2 regions of the Methylophilus sp. UBA6697 genome follow, and region 1 is predicted to be linked to the other one. Evidence: predicted binding sites of a transcription regulator. Region 1 holds the regulator's gene; the other holds the start of a gene.
What was found. Region 1 encodes FNR, which switches genes on or off when oxygen is low (the NO sensors DNR and NnrR bind a similar motif). Its sites were predicted from a motif close to TTTGATNTANATCAAA; they were not measured.

Region 1 (11,762 bases):
GCGTGGCGGTCCTTATATTCTGTCGCCAGACAGTGGGGCGCAAGCAGGCATGCGCGTGAAGTAAGGCGAATGTAAAAGTAAGTGGTGCTGGCGCGAGTTTGTGCTGGCACTTCTCTTCTTTTTGCGTGTCGTTTATTGTGCTATATCAAAGCTTCACCGGCAGTTGGCTGTTCTAATCATATTTGAGCAAAGTGTGGCACCTTGAAAGAGCGTGGCGCTTTTCACAAAACGGCTAACACATTGATTTATATTATATTCAATCATATAATATAAAGTTATATATTGTTGACGGACGGTCCATCACCCAATGGCAAAACCTTTAGCAGCAAGCAGTGCGAATCCCTGGCAAGGGCTGGATATCCAGTCTGAGTGGGAGCGATTTAGTCAGCGCGATGCATCCTCTGCTGAGGTATGGACCTCTCATGTATGGGTCGATAATATGCATTGCGCCGCTTGCAGTGGGCGTATTGAACAAACTATCAAACAACAGCGCGGCGTGCTTGCCGTACAAGCCAGCGCCGCTTCCAAACGTGTCCGCGTGGTCTGGGATGCGAAACAAACTTCCCCTTCTCACTGGTTTGCCAATTTAAACGAGATTGGTTACCCGGCGTTACCCCTTAACGAATACAGCGCTATTTCGGATCGTACTGTCCAGCAACGCAAGATGTTATGGCGCCTGGTCGTGGCCGTGTTCTGCATGATGCAGGTCATGATGTATGCCTATCCTACTTATTGGTCTGATAGCAATGATATGGCGCCAGATATGGTGCAGCTCATGAAATGGGCCTCCTGGGTGCTGACCCTGCCGGTCATGCTATTTTCAGCTACGCCGTTTTTGTCCCAGGCCTGGGCAAGTATCAAGCAGCGCCAGTTAGGCATGGATGTACCGGTGTCGCTGGGTATTCTGGCAGCGTTTGTGATGAGCACATTGGCCACGTTTGCGCCAGGCGGCTGGTGGGGTGACGTGGTTTATTATGACTCGCTGACCATGTTTGTCAGCTTTCTGCTGATTGGTCGCTGGCTGGATGTCAAATTGCGCAACCGCACGGCTGGTGCCTTGGAAAACATGATGCGCCGCTTGCCACATGCGGTGCTTAAGAAAAATGCCGCCGGTGAGTGGGTGCAAATCGCCGCGACTAATATCAATGTCGGCGATGTGCTTTATGTGCGTCCCGGCGAAGTGTTTGCGGCCGATGGCCTGATCTTGGTTGGCAGCACAAGTGCTGATGAGTCCATGTTGACTGGTGAATCCGAGCCAGTGATGAAGCCCGCAGGCGCAAAGGTCATCGCTGGCTCCGGCAATTTAACTTCTGCCATTGAAATGCAGGTGGAGCAGGTAGGCGAGGGCACGCAATACCATGCGTTGGTCAACCTCATGGCGTCTGCTTCTACTGAAAAACCTGGCATTGCCTTGCTGGCAGATAAAGTCGCGCAACCATTCTTGTGGGCTGTGTTGCTGGCCGCCATCTATGCTGTTTTTTACTGGTGGACGACCGATCCTGCCAAAGCGATTATGTCGGCTGTGGCCGTACTTGTCGTGACTTGTCCATGTGCATTATCCCTGGCAACGCCCGCGGCCATGCTGGCTAGTGCTGGTACTTTTGCCAAAGGCGGTGTGCTGATCCGCCGTTTGCAAGCGATACAGGCGATCAGCGAAGTGGACACCGTTGTATTCGATAAAACCGGCACCCTGACTGAGAATGTGCAGCAAGTGACATTGGCAGACAGTCACGCAGACTGGGATTCGCAATGGCTACTTGATGTGATTGCCAGCATGAGCCGGGATTCCTTGCATCCGGTAGCTCAGGCCTTGCATGGCTTTGCCTTGCAGCATGATGCGCAAGATCAACTGCCTATGCAGGATTGGCAAGAGATTGTCGGTGGCGGCATGTCTGCTACATTTCATGCACCAAACGGCGCATTACTGCCGGTGAAGCTAGGCAATGCAGAATTTTGTGGTGTAAGTGATGAGGCCGAGAGCGAAGCGTTGCGCCAGGTGTATGTCACTACAGGCGAAATCACGCTGATGCGACTGACGTTGTCCGAGCAGGTAAAACCACATGCCAAGGCAGCGATTTCACAATTAATTGCAAATGGGCTTGATATTCAACTGTTATCTGGTGATAGAATAGCGCCCGTTAAAAACCTCGCAGCGCAACTGGGAATCCAGCGCGCATTCGGGTTACAAAAAGCAGCAGATAAGCTGCAGCATGTAAAGTTGTTGCAACAACAGGGGCGGAAAGTATTAATGGTTGGTGATGGTTTGAATGACGGCCCTGTCATTGCAGCAGCGCATACTTCTATTGCAATGGGTTCCGGCGTCCCTTTGACGCAGGCACAGGCCGATATGGTGGTGTTGGGTAATGATATCGGTGTGCTGGTTTCGCTCATTTCGCATTGTCAAAAAACCATTCTCATCGTAAAACAGAATTTGTTGTGGGCTGCGTTGTATAACGCAGCTGGTGTGCCATTGGCGATTATGGGCTTATTGCCTGCCTGGTTAGCCGGGTTGGGCATGGCGGCCAGTTCGCTTTTGGTATTGCTGAATGCATTACGTTTGACCGACTGGAATAAGTCGGGCTGGCAGAAAGGTCAGGCATAGCGTTATGGAAATTGCATTTTTATTGATCCCGCTGGCGGTGTTGCTGGTGTTTGTCATTCTGGGTGGCCTCTGGTGGGCAATCCAGACCGGGCAATTTGAAGACCTGGAAGAAGAAGGTTCCCGAATTCTTGAGCAGGATTAAGAATTTTTGAACAGGATTGATATGTGTCAAATCAGATGTGTGACAAGTCTGAGATGATCAGGTTGAACAACTAAATTTTTTAGAATTTTTTTAGTGTTGGGTGTTTGTTTTAATCATTGGGAGAAATCCATGCAAAATGCAACCGTGAAGGCTGCGACCTATAACGATACCGTGGTCCGCCAGTTTGCCATCATGGCAGTGGTCTGGGGTGTTGTTGGTACATTGATGGGCGTGATTATCGCGTCTCAGCTGGTGTGGCCAGAGCTTAACCTGGGCTTGCCGTATACCTCTTTTGGCCGTTTACGACCACTGCATACCAATGCAGTGATTTTCGCATTTGGTGGCTGTGCTTTATTTGCTACCTCATACTATGTCGTGCAACGTACCTGCCAGACCCGTTTGTTTAGCGACAAACTGGCCAGTTTTACTTTCTGGGGCTGGCAAGCCGTGATTGTCGCCGCAGCCATCTCCTTGCCATTGGGTTATACCCAGGGTAAAGAGTACGGCGAACTGGAGTGGCCAATTGATATCCTGATTGCGATCGTATGGATTTCTTACGCGGTTGTGTTCTTCGGTACGATCGGTATCCGCAAGGTCAAGCATATCTACGTAGCTAACTGGTTCTACGGTGCCTTTATTCTGGCGGTGGCCTTGTTGCACATCGTTGAGAGTGCTGCAATCCCGGCTGGCTGGTTCAAGTCTTACTCTGCTTACGCAGGTGTGCAAGATGCGATGGTGCAGTGGTGGTATGGTCACAACGCGGTAGGTTTCTTCCTGACAGCGGGTTTCCTCGGCATGATGTACTACTTTGTACCTAAGCAAGCTGAGCGTCCTGTGTACTCTTACAGCTTGTCTATCGTGCACTTTTGGGCACTGATCTTCACTTACATGTGGGCGGGTCCGCACCACCTGCATTACACCGCTTTGCCTGACTGGACACAGTCCTTGGGTATGGTGTTGTCTTTAATTCTGTTTGCACCAAGCTGGGGCGGTATGATCAACGGTATCATGACCTTGTCCGGCGCCTGGCACAAACTGCGCACTGACCCTATCTTGCGCTTCCTGATCGTTTCCCTGTCTTTCTACGGTATGAGTACCTTTGAAGGTCCGATGATGGCGATTAAGACTGTGAACGCTTTGTCTCACTACACTGACTGGACCGTTGGTCACGTGCACTCTGGTGCTCTGGGCTGGGTTGGTTTCATTTCTATCGGTTCCCTGTACTTCCTGATTCCACGTTTGTTCGGTCAGAAAACCATGTATAGCGTGAAAGCGATTGAAGTGCATTTCTGGATGGCAACCATCGGCGTGGTGTTGTATATCGCTGCGTTGTGGATCTCTGGCGTGATGGAAGGCCTGATGTGGCGTGCAATGAACGCTGACGGTACATTGGCTTATACCTTCGTTGAGAGTGTGAAAGCCAAGTTCCCATACTACTTCACACGTGCATTGGGTGGTTTCCTGTATATGAGCGGTTTGGTGATCATGTTGTGGAACACATATAAAACAGCCACTAATGGCAAACCAGCAACGGTAGAAGTACCAGCTGTTGTTGCACACGCTTAAGGAGCTCACTATGGCAACGCATCAAAATAATAGTGGCAATCTGCACGAAAAGATTGAAACCAATAACTTCCTGTTGATCGTACTGACCTTCATTACGATCTCCTTTGGTGGCCTGGTTGAAATCGTGCCTTTGTTTTTCCAAAAATCCCTGACTGAACCTATCCGTGGGTTGGAGCCATACACTGCGCTGCAATTGGCTGGTCGTGACATTTACCTGCGTGAAGGTTGCTACAACTGCCACTCACAGATGATCCGTCCGTTCCATGCTGAAACATTGCGTTATGGCCACTACTCTGTAGCGGGTGAGTACGTGTATGACCACCCGTTCCAGTGGGGCAGCAAGCGTACCGGTCCTGACTTGCACCGTGTCGGTGGCAAATACAGTGACGACTGGCATCGTGTGCACTTGAACCAGCCGCGTGACGTTGTGCCGGAATCCATCATGCCAGCCTACCCATGGTTGAATGAAAACCTGGTGAACGATGAAACGATTGGTGACCATATGGTTGCGCTGCGTAAAGTGGGCGTGCCTTACACCGATGAGCAGATCAAGGCTGCTGGCGCAGATATCAAGGGTAAAACCGAGATGGATGCACTGGTTTCATACCTGCAAGTACTGGGTACACACCTGAAATAAGGAGACGCGCCATGGATATCATCAACCTGTTACGCATATTGTTTACAGTACTGAGTTTTGTCCTGTTTATCGCAATCCTGGTTTGGGCATGGCGCAATCGTCACTCCGCACAATTCAAGGACGCGCAGAACCTGCCGTTCGATCAAGACTAATATTTGTGCGGACATGTTAAGGAAAACATCATGAATGATTTTGTAAATGGATTTTGGCCGATCTGGATTTCGACCATTACCTTGGGTGGGATCGCTTTTTGTGTCGGTTTGCTGATTTTCGCAAGCCGCGTCAAAGTGCCTCTGGATAGTGACAACACCAATGGTCACGAGTGGGACGGCATTAAAGAAATGAACAATCCGCTGCCAATGTGGTGGGTAGGTTTGTTTATCATTACCGTTATTTTTGGCCTGACTTACTTGTACCTGTTCCCTGGCTTGGGTACTTACAATGGTAAATTTGGCTGGACGGGCGTCAAGCAATACGAAGTTGAAGTGGCTAAAAACAATGAAAAAATTGCACCGCTGTATGCCAAATATGCGGCGATGCCGGTTGAAGAAGTGGCTAAAATTCCGGAAGCCCGTGATATTGGCAAGCGTATTTTCCTCAACAACTGTGCCGCTTGCCATGGTTCAGATGCCAAGGGTAGCCGTGGTTTCCCTAACCTGACGGATACCGACTGGTTGTATGGCGGTAGCCCAGAGCGTATTAAAGAAACCATTACGGGTGGCCGTATCGGCATGATGCCGCCGATGGCAGCCGCTGTCGGTAATGAAGAAGACGTGAAAAACGTGGCTAACTACGTATTAAGTCTGTCTGGCAGTATTCATGACTCTGGTCGTGCCAATGCCGGTAAAGACAAGTTTGTCGTGTGTGCAGCTTGCCACGGCCCTGAAGGCAAAGGTAACCAGATGATTGGTGCACCTAACCTGTCAGACAACACCTGGTTGCATGGCCAGGGTGAAGCCGCGATTATCAAGCGTATTCACGAAGGTAAAACCAACCAGATGCCAGCCTGGCAAGAGAAATTCAGCCCGGAGCAAATTCATTTGCTGACCGCTTATGTTTGGGGCCTCTCCAACAAGTAAGCGAATGCAGATAAATACATGAGCGATACTAAACAAAGCGCTGTGAACAAAACCACCATCCGTGAACAGGAGGTGGTTTTGTCACTTTATAAGTCCGAAGATAAGATTTATGCCCGCCATGTCTCCGGTTTATTTAATAACTGGCGTTGGGTCATGGTGTGGGCAACGCAGCTGTTCTTCTACGGTGTGCCGTGGTTGCAATGGGATGGTCGACAGGCCATGCTGTTTGACCTGGAAGGCATGCGGTTTTATGTGTTTGGCCTGATCTTCCATCCGCAGGACCTGATTTACCTGGCATTCCTGTTGATTGTCTCTGCACTTTCCCTGTTCCTGTTTACGGCGATTGCCGGACGCTTGTGGTGCGGTTACACCTGTCCGCAAACGGTATATACCGAAATCTATATGTGGATGGAGCAGAAAATAGAAGGTGACCGTATCGCTCGCATGCGTCTTGATGACAGCAAGTGGAACCTGAACAAAGTTACACGTAAATCCCTGAAACAGTTCGCCTGGATCGGGTTTGGTTTGTGGACCGGTGTGACGTTTGTCGGCTACTTTACACCCATGCGTGAACTGGTTCCAAGCTTGCTGCAATTTCAAGCCGGTGGCTGGGAAACCTTCTGGGTATGTTTTTATGGCTTTGCGACCTATGGTAACGCAGGTTACATGCGTGAGCAGGTCTGTAAATACATGTGCCCGTATGCACGCTTCCAGAGTGCCATGTTTGACGGCGACACCATGACGGTGACTTACGATGAAGCACGTGGTGAGCCACGTGGTTCACGCTCTAAAAAAGCGGGTGAGAATGCCAATGGACTGGGCAGTTGCATTGATTGCAGTATTTGCGTACAAGTATGCCCGACCGGCATCGATATCCGAGACGGCTTGCAATACGAGTGCATCGGCTGTGGTGCCTGTATTGATGCCTGTGACGATGTGATGGATAAGATGGGCTATGCCAAAGGCCTGATTAAATATACGACGCAAAATGGCATGGAAAATCGCTGGACCCGTCAGCAGATGCTTGCGCGTTTGCTCAGGCCACGCGTGCTGATTTATTCGACCATTCTGGTGATCATGGTGGTCGGTATGGGGGTCGGTATCTACTTTAAGCCTGACTTCAGGCTCGATGTGTTGCGTGATCGCTCGGTGATGGCGCGTTACACCAACGATGGCAATATTGAGAATGTGTACAATCTCAAGCTGGAAAATGAGACCGAATCTGTGCGCGATTATGATTTGCAAGTCACGGGTTTACCCGCGCTCGCCGTCCATTTTTCAGACAATAACAGTCAGCAGCTCAAAGCACTCAAACCTTTTGAAAAGCGCAATGTCATAGTCGAGATACAGGTGCCCGAAGCTGAAACGCGTGCCGGATCGCACAAGATTTTCTTTGAGTTGACTGACATTGAGGCCAAAGAAACAATTAAGGAAAAATCTGTCTTTATTGTCCCCAGTAATTAGCGGTTAAGGCATGGCCTAGCGCAAGGTGGCATAAAGCAGCATAGATAAAGGAACACAGATGGTTGAAACACAAAAATGGTACCAGAATGCGTATGTCTGGCTGATTATTGGCGGCCCGTCTCTGGTCGTTGTGGCGTCTTTTATCACCTTGTATCTGGCCATTACGCATCCGGATCCGGCCATTGATGACTATTACCGCAAGGGCATAGAAATCAATAAAACGCTGGATGCGCAAGGCCATGATGTGCAGGACGAAGCCATGGCGCCTGCCATTCAGGCGCGCAACCATGCACAAACCGGCCTTAAACCAGCTGAAGAATAGCCGCTTAACGTTACCGCCTAGACGAACATGCGCACGCGAAATCCCTGCGTGCGCAATGTGCTGGCATATTTCTCTAATATTTTCTCTGAAGTGGCCTGAATGCAGCCGCGTAGGTCTTGCTGGCTGGGTCTGGCAATGCCGTATAGCAGGATGCCGCTGATGCGCTGTTTCAATGGCAATAAAGCTTCCATATAGCCTGGCAGCGTTGGCGTGGTCACGCTCTCCCCGTGCAGTGTTCTACTGAAAATGGCAGTTTGCACCCAGGTTGGGCAAAGCGTGCAGCAAGTTTGCAGGCGCTGCAAATGCAAGGCCAGAGGCAAATGCGTATCGTTGACAGCCAGCATCTCGCCATCATTACCTGCATCCAGTTTGAACCATACCTCTCCGCCCATCTCGTGTAAGCGTTTGAGTGCATGCTGTATATGCGCGTGCTGCAACTGGCTGCCATTGGTGATGAGCCGCAGGCAAGCCGGGCGGTCATGTGGTTTGCGCTGTTGCATCAGGTGGGCAACCATATCGAGGATGTCTGCAAACTGCGGCGAAGTTGTCGGTTCGCCGTCACCCGCAAAGGCAATATCCTGTACGCAGTCATGCAGGCTGTAAATGCTGTCGTGGATATGGTGCGTGAGCCAGCCCAGGCAGTCTGCCAGCTCTTGTTGCAGAAGCTGGCTATCAATGACGGGCGAAGGGCCGCGTTGTAAACCGGGCACCTGGCAGTACACACAGTGCCAGTTACAGCAATGATTGGGGTGCAGGTTAATGCCGATGGAAATGCCTTGCGCGCGGCGTGACCACACCGGGTAAATGTAGCGCCATTCGCGTGTTGCCACAAATCCGCTTAAGGCCTCAAAGAGGGCAGAGGTCTCCATCTCTACACCGCCGTGATCAAGCGTTAACGGTGGGCTAGCAAGTGCTGGCGTTAAAGATGGTCTTCAGTTTATCGTGATCAAGAATGCGGATATTCTTTTGTTTTACTTCAATAATGCCTTCTTCGCTAAATTTAGAGAAGGTGCGGCTCACGGTTTCCAGTTTCATGCCCAGGTAGCTGCCGATTTCTTCGCGGGTCATGCGTAAAATTAATTCACTTTTTGAGTAACCGCGTGCGTGCAAACGTTGCAGTAAATTGAGCAGGAAAGCCGCCAGGCGTTCTTCGGCGCGCATATTGGCCAGCAACATCATGACGCCATTTTCGCGCACAATTTCGCGGCTCATGATTTTGTGCACATGGCGTTGCAGCATAGGGATTTGACGTGACAGGTCTTCGACGTGGTTAAATGGCATCACGCAGACTTCGGCATCTTCCAGAGCGATGGCATTGCAATTGTGCTTGTCACTGACGATGCCATCCAGGCCCATGATTTCACCCGCCATTTGAAAGCCGGTGACTTGTTCGCGGCCATCCTCAGATACCACACAGGTTTTAAAAAAACCGGTACGAATCGCATACAAGGTGGTGAATGGGTCGCCGCTGCTAAACAGGTGCCCCCCTTGTTTGACTTTCTTTCTGGTGGCGACCATGCCATCCAGCTGGCTCATCTCGTCCGTGCTTAAACCTATGGGCAGACACAGCTCACGCAGGTTGCAGTTAGAGCAGGCCACCTTGAAACTGGATTCGGCTTGCATGGGAGATGTCCTTGGCAGTCGTTGATCTTGCGACTGATTATACGCCTCCTGCGCCTTGATTTCATGGGTGGTGATTTCATCCGTGGCGACTTCATGTGCTGCAATGGCATTTAACATGATGCTTTTACTCTTCCCTATTATAGTGCGTTGCATTATGCACGCGTAGCTGACCGGACTATTTGATATGCATCAAGAAGTCATGGTTTGCTTTATGGCAAAGTAGCCGGCAATGACTCCCGGGACGAGATGTCTCACTTGTGCAGACAGGAAAGCATTTGCTAGATACCATGAAACAACCGTTGACGATTACTCAAGAGCACATCGAGCGCTATGATGTTTCGGGGCCGCGGTACACCTCTTACCCCACGGCAGACCGCTTTGTCGAGGCGTTTGATGCGGCGGCCTATGTCAAGGCTGCAGAGCAGCGCAATATCAGCAACTGGACACAACCGTTATCGGTGTATGTACATATCCCGTTTTGCGCGTCGCTGTGTTTTTATTGTGCCTGCAACAAAATCGTCACCAAACGTTATGAACAGAGCGCCATTTACCTCAACTATCTGCAACGCGAACTCAATCTGCATCTGGACAAGTTTTCGCAAGCGCAGGCCGTGAACCAGCTGCATTTAGGCGGCGGTACACCGACCTTTCTCAATGATGAGGATTTAACCCGCCTGGTGGAGATGCTGAAAAAAGCCTTTGTGTTTAACCAGGAGGGTGAATACTCGATTGAGATTGATCCACGTACGGTGAACCAGCAACGCTTGCAGCATTTGCGCGACCTGGGCTTTAACCGCCTGAGTTTTGGTGTACAAGATTTTGATGCCGATGTGCAGCAAGCGGTACATCGAGTGCAGTCTTATACGCAAGTGGAAACGCTGATGCAACAAGCGCGGGAGATGGGTTACCAGTCTATCAATGCCGATCTGATTTATGGCTTGCCCAAGCAAACCCCGGCAACCTTCCGCGAAACGATCGCTAAAATTACCACATTGCGCCCAGACCGCATTGCCCTGTATGGCTATGCACATTTGCCATCACGCTTCAAGCCGCAGCGCCGTATTCTGCAAGATGAGTTGCCCAATGCCGTAGACAAAATCCAGATGCTGTCAGAGGCTATTCAGCAATTGATGCAGGCGGGATATGTGTATATCGGCATGGACCATTTTGCTTTGCCAAACGATGCGCTGGCGATTGCCAAACAGCAGGGCAGGTTGCACCGCAACTTTCAGGGTTACAGTACCATGGCTGACCAGGATATTCTGGCGCTGGGCGTCTCTGCTATTGGCAAAATGGGCGCGACCTATAGCCAGAATGCCAAAACGCTGGAAGAGTATTACGACTTTCTGGACCAGGGCCAGTTGCCGATTGTGCGCGGCTTGGCGCTTAGCCGTGATGACCTGATCCGCCGCGCAGTGATTATGGCCATCATGTGCCACGGTGAGCTCAGCTATGAGTCAATAGAGCTCTCTTATATGGTGAATTTCAGGGATTACTTTAAATCAGAGATTCAACAACTTGCAGATAAAGAAAAGCAGGGATTGGTGGTGCTGGAAGAAGACGGCTTGAAAGTGACTGAAATGGGTTGGTACTTTGTGCGTGCTATTGCCATGGTGTTTGACCGTTATTTGCAGCACGATGCCAATCGTGCAAGGTTTTCCAAAATCCTTTAAACTCTCGGCATGTTAGCCAGCTTACTCCTGACCGCTTTTGTCATGGGGCTGGCAGGCGGCCCGCATTGCATTGCCATGTGTGGTGCAGCTTGCGGCGCCATGCAGTCTCCCCCTCACACCACCAGCCAATTTCGTTCGATTCCGCTACGTGTCATCAAGACCATTCCCTGGAGTTTTTACCTCGGGCGCATGCTGGGTTACGGCATTTTGGGCGCGGTTGCGGCAGAAACCCTGCGTGGCCTGGCCTGGTTGTCCAACCAGAGTCATGTGTTCCAGCCATTGTGGACGTTCTCTCATACGCTGATCTTTGCCTGGGGCGTGCTATTAGTGGTCACCGGCCAACAACCACAATGGGCCGTGCAGCGGGCACAACAAGTCTGGGCCTGGATTAAACAGCGTACCGAACACGCCAAATTCGGCTATTTACTCACGGGCATGGTCTGGGCCTTGTTGCCGTGTGGCTTGCTCTATTCAGCGGTGATGCTGGCCTCATTGCAATCGCAATGGTTACAAGGGGCATTGGTGATGATGGCCTTTGCCTGTGGCTCAGCTACCGTGCTGGCACTGGCACCTGTCCTATGGCGCGCCAGCCAGCAATCCATGCCCGGCTGGTTTAAAGAATCGACGGGGATGCGCCTGAGTGGCGTATTGCTC
Region 2 (11,762 bases), on a different contig from region 1:
CACAGCCTTGAACTGCGCACGCGGGACCGCGAACGCAAACATTTAAAAACCATTCAATCCGCCTTGCGCCGCATCCAGGATGGCAGCTATGGCTATTGCGAAGACACCGGGGAGCCAATCGGCCTCGCCAGACTATTAGCCAGGCCAACCACCAAGTTGTGCCTGGAAGCACAGGAGCGGCATGAACGCCGCGAACGGCAATTTAACCACTAAAGGATGACCTATGAAAAAACTGCCAGTCACGGTACTTTCCGGCTTTCTGGGCGCAGGTAAAACCACCCTGCTCAACCATATTCTCAATAACCGCGAAGGCAAGCGCGTCGCAGTGATTGTCAACGATATGTCCGAGGTAAATATCGATGCACAACTGCTGCGTGATGGCGGCGCAGCCTTATCACGCCAGGAAGAAAAACTGGTTGAGATGAGCAACGGCTGCATTTGCTGCACCTTGCGCGAAGATTTATTGATTGAAATCACACGGCTGGCCAAAGAAAACCGCTTTGATTACCTGTTGATTGAAACCACCGGCATTTCCGAGCCCTTGCCCATTGCAGAAACCTTTACCTTTGCAGACGAAGACGGCGTCTCGCTGGCAGATGTCGCCGAATTGGACACCATGGTCACCGTAGTTGATGGTTATAACTTTCTCAAAGACTATGGCTCGCAAGATATGCTGGGCGACCGCGGCCTATCGCTGGGCGAAGAAGATGAGCGCACGGTGGTTGACCTGCTGGTTGAACAAATCGAGTTTTGCGACGTGTTAGTGCTGAATAAAACTGACTTGTTAACCCTGGAAGAAGTCTCCAGGCTGGAAAGCATCCTCAAAACTCTCAATCCGCGCGCGCAAATCATACACAGTAGCTTTGGCAAAGTGCCACTAAATCGCATCATGCATACCGGCTTGTTCGACTTTGACCAGGCCGCTGAAGCGCCTGGTTGGCTGCAAGAGCTACGTGGCGAGCATGTGGCGGAAAGTGAAGAATACGGCATCTCCAGCTTTGTGTACCGCGCCCGCAAACCGTTTCATCCACAGCGTTTGTGGCAGTGGTTCAATCAAGAATGGCCTGGCGTCGTCCGCTCCAAAGGCCGTTACTGGATCGCCTCACGGCCAGAGTTCTGCGCCACCTGGTCGCAAGCAGGCGCAGTCACCCGCACCGAACTGGCAGGCATGTGGTGGAGCGCCACACCGCAAGAATACTGGCCACAAGATGAAGAAAGCCTGCAACACATCCACTCGCGCATGCAGGCCCCTTATGGTGACCGCCAGCAAGAACTGGTGGTTATCGGCATGGGGATGGATAAAGCCGCACTCACTGCCGCCTTCGATGCCTGCCTACTGACAGAAGCAGAGCTGGCATCCGGCATGGATGCCTGGCGGCAACTCAGCGACCCGTTTCCGCAATGGTCAGTGAATAGGCAGGACGAGTCACCCGAGCTAGTCGCAGAGGTTTCTTAATCAATATCAGCAAACTACGTAAAATCATGAGCTGCTTTTACGGATTCGCTTCAGGGTGGTTTTGAAACATCGGCGTATAGTGACAGTCATACAAGTACATCAAGCACGATGTACTACGAAACAACTAAAGGAGACTATCATGTGGACTAAACCAGCTGCTACTGAAATGCGTTTTGGCTTTGAAGTGACGATGTACGTCATGAACAAATAATCAGGATTCATCTCAAATTTTGAGAGCTGCCTGAACAAAAAACCGCCGAATTCCGGCGGTTTTTTATTGCCTCACAACAAGGCTCCCCTCTAAAACTGCGCCCACTCACCATCATCCGTGCCTGTACGTAATTTTCCTGAGCGCTGCACATTCACACTAACAGGTGCTTTACTGGTGCGCGCATGGATATGGCTCACGGTAGAACGTTTGTCGGCACCGCTTTCATGCCCCAGTCGAAAGGCACTTACGGCACGGACAAGGCTTTCAGCCTGATCAACCAACGACTCTGATGCCGCTGCAGCCTCTTCAACCAAGGCAGCGTTTTGCTGCGTGACCTCATCCATGGTCATCACTGCCTGATTCACCTGGTTAATACCGGTGCTTTGCTCAACAGAAGCAGCAGCAATTTCACTCATAATATCCGTCACCTGTTGCACAGAAACCACTACCTCCTGTATCGTTTTTCCGGCCTCCTCCACCAACTGGCTGCCTTTTGCAGTCTGGACGACAGAGTCATCAATCAGCACTTTAATTTCCTTGGCAGCCTCGGCAGAGCGTTGGGCCAAATGGCGGACTTCGGCAGCCACTACCGAGAAGCCACGCCCCTGCTCGCCAGCACGGGCAGCTTCAACCGCTGCGTTCAACGCCAGAATGTTCGTTTGAAAAGCGATGCCATCAATGACCGAAGTGATATCCTCTATCCTTTTCGCGCTTTCATTCATGGCGCTCATGGTTGTCACCACCTCACCAACCACATCACCGCCTCTCACAGCAACCTCTGAAGCCGCAGTTGCCAGCTGACTGGCTTGTTTTGCATTGTCGGCATTCTGTTTAACCGTCGCTGCCAACTCTTCCATGCTGGCAGCCGTTTCCTCCAGGCTTGACGCCTGTTGCTCAGTGCGGCTGGAAAGGTCATTATTACCAACGGAAATTTCATCCGCAGCCGTATTAATCATCACCGTCGCTTCACGCACTTGCAAGATCACTTCGCTCATCTTGTCGATCAGCGCATTCACGCCATCACACAACGCAGCAATATCGCCTGTTTTACCCTCAAGCGACACGCGACTGCTTAAATCACCGGCTTTGGCGCCGTCAATAATCGCTTTGGTCTCTTGTACAGCATGGGCTAGTGCTTGTGCACTTTCATGCTGTGCAGTGATATCTGTCGCATACTTCACCACTTTAAAGGGTTTGCCATTCATATCCAGAATCGGGTTGTAAATGGCCTGCATCCACACCACAGCCCCACCTTTGCGGATACGCTTCACTTGCCCGACTTGTGCCTCACCACGGCGCAAAGCATCCCAAAACGCCTTGTAATCCTGGCTAGAGCGGTAAGCGGAATCGACAAACATACTGTGGTTTTTGCCTAACACTTCACTTTCGGCATAACCGGAGAGTTGCAAAAACAAGTCGTTTACCGATGTGATGGTGCCGTCAAGGTCAAACGAAATCACGCCCTGGGTTCTATGAATGCCAGAGATCTGACCAGCATTATCCGCCGCAATCAACTTGGATTCAGTAATGTCCATGGTGTAATTAACAATCTTGTACGGCTTGCCTTTTAAATCGTAAATCGGGTTATAAGACGCCTGTATCCAGACTTCACGCCCACCTTTGGCAATCCGCTTGTATTGCCCCATGTCCGAGCCGCCATGCACAAGCTTGTTCCACAAGACCGCATAAGCCTCGCTGCTGGCAAAGCTGGGTTCCAGCACCTTGCTAACATGTTGCCCAAGCAACTCGTGTTCGCTATAACCCAGCATATCCAGGTAAGTTTGGTTCACTTTAAGCACCGTGCCATCCAGGCCCAGTTCAATCACGCCTTGTGATTTGCCAATCGCAGTAATCTGGCCTTCAAAATCGGCATTTCTGAGCTTTTGCGCCGTGATATCTGCAGCATACTTCACCACTTTATAAGGCTTACCATCTGCATCTAAAATGGGGCTATAGGTCGCATCCAGCCAGATCTCCTTGCCATGCTGGCCGATACGCAAAAACTCACCGCTGACTGATTCGCCACGTGTTAACTTTTGCCAAAAGGCATGATAGTCGCCACTACTGATAAATGCTGGCTCAACCAACTGGCTATGTGACATGCCAACCAGCGCATTTCGTGTATAGCCCAACACCGACAAGAAAATATCATTGACGGCTGTTATTTTGCCATCCAGGTCAAACTCTATTGACCCGGTAGAACGGTTAATCGCGGCCAATTGATTTTCAAACAATGCGGCTTGCTCGCGGGTTTCAATGGCAGACTCTTTTAAGGCATTTTCGCTGACACTGAGCAACGTCTGCATCTTTTTCAGTGCTTGCAATACTTCACTCAGCTCGTTGCTACCCTGCGCATCAATATAGGTGCTGTAGTTGCCGATGGTGATTTCTTTCACCGCACGGAGTGTTTGCGCCAGCGGCTGGGTCACTGAACGAGCAATGATCATCGCCAAGCCTAGCAGGACAGGTAATGCCAAGCCCAGGCTAGCAAAAGACAGTGCAGTGAATTGATGAGTAAAATCCAGCCCTACTTGTACGGCCAGCAATGCAAAAGCCATAGCCGCCAAACCGACTAAGCGCTGTTTGACCGTAATGGCGCCCAATATGTTTTTTAATTTATTCGCCAAGGACAAGTTCACCACTTTGCCATCTACAATTGCCAGACCTTTGGCGTTGTCTGTATTAAACAATTGGTAGGCAGCGGAGGCTTCGTTAATTTGTTGCCGCGTAGGCTTTCTACGCGCGGATAAGTAACCCACGACCTGATTGTTTTCAGTTACCGGCGTGGCATTGGCCACCACCCAATAAAAGTCACCATGCTTGGTGCGATTTTTCACCAAGCCCGTCCATGGTTTACCGGCTTTCAAGCTGCGCCACATATCGGCAAAAGCGGCCGCAGGCATATCCGGGTGGCGCACAATATTATGGCTGCTGCCGACCAACTCAGACTCACTAAAGCCACTAACTTGAATAAAGTCTTTGTTGGCATAGGTAATCACACCCTTGAGATCTGTTCTCGTCAACATGAACTGGGCATCATCAAACTGGATTTCTGTGGCCGTCACTGGCAAATTTAATTTCATAATCAATCGCTTTCTATCCCTGAGTCATTGAGACAATTTAATTTAATAATGGAGAGTCAATTCGTCGCTGATTCTGGCTGGGCCACGGACCTAGTTTTTCCGTGTCGACCAAAAAAGGACATATTTGACTCTGTGCTTCTCCCAGTTGGATAGCAGTCACACCGTACACGACACCTTGTCGCCTGATATCCATTTTGTCTGCTGGCCATGTCAGAATTTGTCTTACAAAAAAATGACTTTTATTTTTATATACAATAACTTAATCAACAAAACGCATATTGAGATAGATCAATAAAATGGCTGAATTATTTTGTAGCATGCCGCATGGCGAAGTGATGGCTGATCGTTAGCGCGTCAGGAACCTAATGCTGTTGCCGCTTACTAATCAAGCAATCAACAACGATTGATAATGACCGGTGAGTATTAAGCCCGAAGACATTTTGGCTTTATAATCGTTTTGAAATTTTGTTATGACGTTTTTATGGAGTCTCGCATGCGTTTACAGTCCCTTTCTGTTTTATTCCTGATCGCCACACTGAGCCAGCCAGTGTTTGCCCGCAATATCCTTAATGAACAAACGGATGCCGCCACTGCACGGGATGCCGTGGGCGATGCCATGAGCAAATTGAGTGACCTTGAGCAAAGAATCAAATCTCAGGAAGCCCTGGTTGCGCAGGAACAGGCAAAGTTAAAGCAATACCAATCCGATAAAGTGCAAGCGGAAAAAGACCTGGAAAATAAAAAAGTGATTTTCGAGCAGAAATCCAAAGTACTGGATGACGCCTGGAAGCAACGTAACGATTACTAACGGTATGTCGGCGCGCTTTATCTAAACTGTCACACGCACAGATACTTGCGAATCCGCGGGTATCTGCCTCTCCCGCTTTACGCCTCCATTAGCCCTCGACACACATCACAAACATGTGTCGAGTTGATTTGGGTCAATACCCGCTTTAGCCAGCAAACCTACAATGGTCTCAAATCAATGCACCTAATGGAGTGACCACAATGAAAAAAACCGCAATCAGTTTAATGTTGGCAGCCTTATTGCCTGCCATGAATGCCTATGCAGAGCAAGGTGACTGGGTTGTACGTCTGCGTGCAACCAATATCAGCCCGAACGAAAGCAGCCGCTTGGGCAGCACCGTCAACAAGGCGGTGGGTGCCAATGTGATGACACCAAGCGCAGACCTGAAACTCGACAGCAACACAATTCCTGAATTAGATATTAGCTACTACTGGACCAAAAACATTGCGACCGAACTGATCCTGGCACTGGGCAGCAAACACGATGTAAGAATCACTGGCGACAGTGCCGGTGTGGTTGGCAACCAGCATCTGGGTAGCATTGATGCGCTGCCACCTACCTTGACGGCGCAATGGCACTTTAACCCTGATCAAACCATTGACCCTTATGTGGGTGCTGGTATCAATGCGACATTTATGCTGGACCGCAATCTGCGTTTCACCTCTGGTGCAACCGCTGGCGAAAAAATCAAAATTGACCGCAATAGCATTGGCCCTGCCTTGCAGGCGGGTGTAGATATCAACCTTAAAGATGGCTGGTTATTGAACGCTGATGTGAAATATCTCTGGATTGATACCGACGTTGAAATGAAAAGCGCCACCACCGGCAACCGCTGGGCCAAAATCGACTCCCTGGACGTCAATCCATGGGTAATTAGCCTGGGTATTGGTAAGCGCTTTTAAGCAACAATCGTCAACGCTCTTCCCTGGGGCATTTAACGCGCTCCATTCACCTCTGATGCCACCCCAGTATCAGAGGTTTTTTTATATGCGGAGAGACTTAATTACTGAAAGTTGAAACGCGCAGAAAGACTGGTCAAATTGAGTTGCTCTAGCAGTTGCTGCCCACGCTCACGCGCACTGCGTTTACGCTGGCCAGTATATTTGGCAATGATGAGTTCATTTTTCATCGAGTGCTCCCAGCCCACCAGTTCCGTCACTGTCACCTGGTAGCCATGCGCCTCCAGTTCAAGGCAACGCAACACATTGGTGACCTGGCTGCCAAACTCACGGGTATGGATAGGATGCCGCCACAACTCGCTTAAAAAGGTTTGCGCCAGTGTCTCAGCCTTATGCTGGCGCATCACCTCCGCCACCTCGGCCTGGCAGCAAGGCACCAGTACCATAAACTGCGCCTGTTTTTGCAAACCAAACTGAATCGCATCATCCGTCGCCGTATTGCAGGCATGCAAGGCCGTGACAATATCCACGGTTGCAGGCAGTTGCTGTGACTGCATGGCCTCAGCGACGGTTAAATGCTCAAACTGCATGCGGTCAAACCCACACTCTTGCGCCAGTTGGCGTGATTTCTCTATCAACTCGCCGCGGCTTTCAATGCCAATCACCTGGCCGCCTGCGTGTTGTTTGAGCAAGAGGTCATAGAGGATAAATCCCAGATAAGACTTACCTGCACCATGGTCGACCAGCACAGGCTGTGACTGTTTATCCATCACCGCCTGCATCAGCGGCTCAATGAAATTGACCAGGTGATAGACTTGCTTGAGCTTGCGGCGGCTATCCTGATTCAGCTTGCCATCGCGTGTCAGAATATGCAGCGCCTGCAATAGCGGGAGAGATTGACCGGGCTTCACCTCGGGCGGTAAGTTTGTCTTGACCATGCGTATTGCTGTTTTAAAATACCAATATATCAGTTTAACATGTGCCAGCTTCATCAGGATTGCTTCTGGCAGCCACGCCGGGAGCGATCTCGGGAACTCAAAGGCTGTTTTACGAATCATGTCTATCATGGTGGTCAGTTTTATCCCGTGCGCAAGCCGCACGACCACCGCTGCAGCGACGTTGGTACACGCTGCATCAATTCGCTGTTTCACAGCGCTGTTGTTCAATCGCACCAGGGAGTATGTATGCCAAACAGCTTAGCCACATTGGCTTATTTATATGTAGACAAGACGGTTAAATGCGCGCTATTTCCGCTGACAATGCTTTCCATGCTTGCCACGCCAGTGCTTGCAGATACAATCTGGCTCAAAAATGGCGACAAGATCACAGGCACACTGGGCGTTAAAATATCAAATAAACTCACAGTCAAAACCACTTATGCAGATGAGGTGAAAATCAACTGGAACGATATTCACAGTATCGATGCCGACAAACCTATCCTGATGCAGTTGTCTGATGGCAGTATCGTCAATGGCCGCCTGATTCATACCGATGAAGGCCAGGTGATTCTGGATGAGGAAACCAACACGCCACTGGTGGATACAGAGCTGGACGAAATTCATTACATCAACCCCAGCCGCGACCTGATTGGTGAAGGCTATGTCTGGACTGGCAACCTGAGCCTGGGCGGTGCGTTTAACAATGGCAACAGTACCAACCGCAATATGCAATTTAACGGTGAGTCGGTATTACGTGGCCTGGAAAATCGTTATACGGTACAAGGCTATTACTACTGGGCAGAAGATAACGACGAACAAACGCAGAACAACGCGCGCGTGCGCGGCCAGTATGACCACTTTTTCACCAAAAAATGGTTTAGCTACCTCAACACCATTCAGGAAAAAGACCGTTTCAGGGATATCAAGTTACGAAGTACCTACGGTGTGGGTACCGGTTACCAGATTTTTGAAGGCGAAAAGCTTAACCTGTCAGTGGAAGGTGGTGTGTCGCTGATTAAACAGGACTATTACGAAGAAAGTAATGACAGTCATGCCGCTTTGCGTTGGGCAGTCAATTACAACCAGTATTTATTTGATTCTTTTGTGCAGGCCTTTCATCGCCACGAAGTGTTATACACCGCGAGATCCCCTTCACAAATCCTGGTTTACAGCTCAACCGGCCTGCGCTTTCCGTTTATTTTCGGCTTGAGTGCGTCTACACAATTAGACTACAACTACGATAGCCGCCCGGTAGATGATCGCGTCAAAGGCGATACGCGCGCCCTATTCACACTGGGCTATAGCTGGAAATAACGCTGGCGACGTCTGCAATATTTAAGGAGTTGCCGCTTAAATGTTAAAATGATCGCTGCATTGTTTTAATCCGTCCTGAATTTCATCATAGGCAGCATGGACAAAAACAATATGGGGTACGGCAAGGGACATTGATACCGTATTTTTTGAGTTGAAGATGGAGCAAAAATATGGCGATACAATGGTTTCCGGGACACATGACTTCTGCCCGAAAAAAGGCAGAAGAAACACTGGAACATATCGACGTCGTGATTGAGGTACTGGATGCACGCGTGCCTGCCGCCAGCCACAACCCCATGATTGAGGAAATGCGTAATTTTCGCCAGCGGCCTAACCTGAAAATTCTCAACAAAGCCGATTTGGCCGACCCGCAAGTCACCCAGGCCTGGTTGAATTACTTTAACAAGCAGCCCAATACCAAAGCCGTCGCCTTATCGTGCAAAAAACCTGGTGACGCAAAGAAAATTCCAGGCTTGTGCCGCCAACTGGCATCACATCGTGGCACGCCGCTGAAACCGTTGCGCATGATGATCATGGGCATCCCTAACGTCGGCAAATCCACCCTGATGAACGCCCTGCTTAACCGCCGGGCGGCCAAAGTGGGCGATGAACCGGCGGTGACCAAAAGCCAGCAACGCTTTGATTTAAATGACAGCCAGAACATTACCGACACCCCGGGCATGATGTGGCCAAAAATCGAACATGAGTCAGACGGTTATCTGCTGGCTGCCAGCCACGCCATTGGCCGCAATGCGGTGATCGATGAAGATGTGGCCGAGTTCTTGGGTAATGTGCTATTAAAACAATATCCAGCGCTCATGAATACGCGCTATAAACTGGATGTCATGAAGCTGGATGTGACTGCCATTGATGGCATAGACCTGCTGCAAGCTATCGCCAAACGCCGCACTTACAAACGTAACGATGGTGAGTGGGATATGGAGCGTACCGCCATGGCCTTGCTAACTGACTACCGCAGTGGTGCTATTGGCCGCGTGAGCCTGGAATCACCACAGAGCCGGGCCGAGATGATCGCGCTGGCTGCGGAACAGGCCGCGGCAGCGAAGAAAGCGAAAGAAGACCAGGCAGCGCCTGAGCCAGATACCTTGTAAACTGGCTGTTATCCTCAGGCAATCAGGCTGGCATGCCGTTTGGCTGGCTTGCCGGGCTCTGGTGGTTTATTCAGTAACTGATCAATATTGCTTGCAATGCGATTACGGCCATTCTGCTTGGCTTTGTACAGGTTTTGATCCGCGCCGGCAAACAGACCTTCCAGGCCGTAGCCAACGGTTTCAGAGCTGACTGAACCGACGCTGACGGTACATTTGATTGCCTGCGTGTCGCTACTCATACTCTCCACACCTGCAATACTTACCGGCGTCACTTCAATAATACGGCGGATACGCTCCGCCAAGATCATTGCTTCATGTTCGCCGGTATTGGGCATTAAGATACAAAACTCTTCGCCGCCATAACGGCCAATCACATCGCCGCCACGCAAGGCCGCGCGTATGGTTCCCGCGCAAGCTTTCAGCACCACATCGCCCACCAGGTGCCCATACACGTCATTGACCTTTTTAAAGTAATCCAGGTCGACAATCAGCATCCCCATCGGTAGGCGGATACGCTGCGACACCGCCTGCATACGCGTGGCCGCTTCTTGCAAGCCTCTACGGTTTAATACGCCAGTCAGGCCATCCAGTGTGGCAATCGCCTGCAGCCCCGCCTGCGCCCGCACATGCATCACCAGCAACAGCAAGCTGGTGACTGTCGTCATGGCCAGCATGGCCGCGGTCATCATATAAGCATGCATGCTCCACTGTGAAAACGATTGCAAACTTTCCTGATCGCCCAAGATCACCTTCACCGCCAACAAAGCCAGCATTAAACTCACCAGGGCAAACAAGCTGCAACACAGCCAGAATACGTGTGCAACAAAGTCTTTGCCATGGCCGACCAGGCTGCGACTGCCGTAGCCAAACACCCACATCAACACCAAGAGGTTGCTTAACAATATCCATCTATCCGGCGTATGCATATTCAACATCACCGCATTACACGCGAGCAACGTGGTCACCACCAGCAAGGCCCAATAACGATAGACACGGTAACCTCTGAGCAAACGGATACCGTTAACAAACAGGCTGATACCGAGTGCAATAATGGTGACTGAAGTGGCCACATAAACGTTTTGCGGGCCATGTATCAAAGAGGTTTGTGAAAGAAAATAAATGGCGAGTCCAACACCGAATACCAACAGGCCGCGTACCCAATGCATAATCAGGCTGCGTTGCTGATGGGCGCCAAAAATCAACAAGACCAGAACCAGCGTTAAGGTAAGTCCAATTGATGATAGAATGACACTGTTGAGATCAAACACAGGGGCGGACAAAGTTTGTTTACCTGAAAAACATAATACTATGGTTGAGCGACTATACCCATATAAATGAAGGGGTTAAATAGTCCATACAGGCTAATTCATCTACCGCTTTGTTGTTTACCACAAACCTCTGAAGTCCCATGCAGCATCTTTTAAATCCCCCACAGCGCGAAGCAATTCATTATCTGGATGGCCCCTTATTGGTGTTGGCAGGTGCCGGTAGTGGTAAAACACGCGTGATTACGCAAAAAATTGCCTACCTGATTAACCAGGCCGGCTATAAAGGCAACCAGATTGCCGCCATCACCTTTACCAACAAGGCTGCTCGGGAGATGCAGGAACGCGTCACGCCATTGCTGGAAGGCAAAAGCGGCAAAGGCCTGACGGTGACCACGTTTCACTCGCTGGGGCTGCAAATTTTGCGCCAGGAAGCCGCCCTGCTCGGCTATAAACCGCAATTCTCGATTCTGGATGCCTCAGACAGCTTTAAAATCCTCAGTGATATATTGGCGACGACTGACAAACAATTGCTGCGCAAGACACAATGGCAGATCTCCAGTTGGAAAAACGCCTTTGTGAGCCCGGACCAGGCCAAGTCTTTGGCTGATGAAGAAATGGCGCATGCCGCTGCCCGTGTTTACCAGCTCTACCAGCAAACCTTGCGCGCCTACCA

Region 2: a site for FNR is predicted at 5,681-5,696, ahead of B3355_RS06120 (OmpW/AlkL family protein). Genes of this name have one in related genera too.

What each region holds. Positions count from the first base shown of each region.
Region 1 is NZ_DKJH01000020.1:12,276-24,037, reverse strand. Features, by position in the region: gene metG (methionine--tRNA ligase) at 1-64, shown strand, start outside; gene B3355_RS05965 (heavy metal translocating P-type ATPase) at 308-2,602, shown strand; gene ccoS (cbb3-type cytochrome oxidase assembly protein CcoS) at 2,607-2,744, shown strand; gene ccoN (cytochrome-c oxidase, cbb3-type subunit I) at 2,874-4,310, shown strand; gene ccoO (cytochrome-c oxidase, cbb3-type subunit II) at 4,321-4,947, shown strand; gene B3355_RS05945 (cbb3-type cytochrome oxidase subunit 3) at 4,959-5,099, shown strand; gene ccoP (cytochrome-c oxidase, cbb3-type subunit III) at 5,130-6,026, shown strand; gene ccoG (cytochrome c oxidase accessory protein CcoG) at 6,045-7,490, shown strand; gene B3355_RS05930 (FixH family protein) at 7,549-7,812, shown strand; gene B3355_RS05925 (hypothetical protein) at 7,830-8,681, opposite strand; gene fnr (fumarate/nitrate reduction transcriptional regulator Fnr) at 8,716-9,552, opposite strand; gene hemN (oxygen-independent coproporphyrinogen III oxidase) at 9,723-11,108, shown strand; gene B3355_RS05910 (sulfite exporter TauE/SafE family protein) at 11,118-11,762, shown strand, end outside.
Region 2 is NZ_DKJH01000021.1:18,325-30,086, reverse strand. Features, by position in the region: gene dksA (RNA polymerase-binding protein DksA) at 1-213, shown strand, start outside; gene zigA (zinc metallochaperone GTPase ZigA) at 224-1,456, shown strand; gene pqqA (pyrroloquinoline quinone precursor peptide PqqA) at 1,596-1,667, shown strand; gene B3355_RS06130 (PAS domain S-box protein) at 1,757-4,750, opposite strand; gene B3355_RS06125 (hypothetical protein) at 5,244-5,558, shown strand; gene B3355_RS06120 (OmpW/AlkL family protein) at 5,759-6,460, shown strand; gene B3355_RS06115 (class I SAM-dependent methyltransferase) at 6,562-7,395, opposite strand; gene B3355_RS06110 (DUF481 domain-containing protein) at 7,642-8,709, shown strand; gene ylqF (ribosome biogenesis GTPase YlqF) at 8,880-9,821, shown strand; gene B3355_RS06100 (GGDEF domain-containing protein) at 9,836-11,026, opposite strand; gene B3355_RS06095 (UvrD-helicase domain-containing protein) at 11,230-11,762, shown strand, end outside.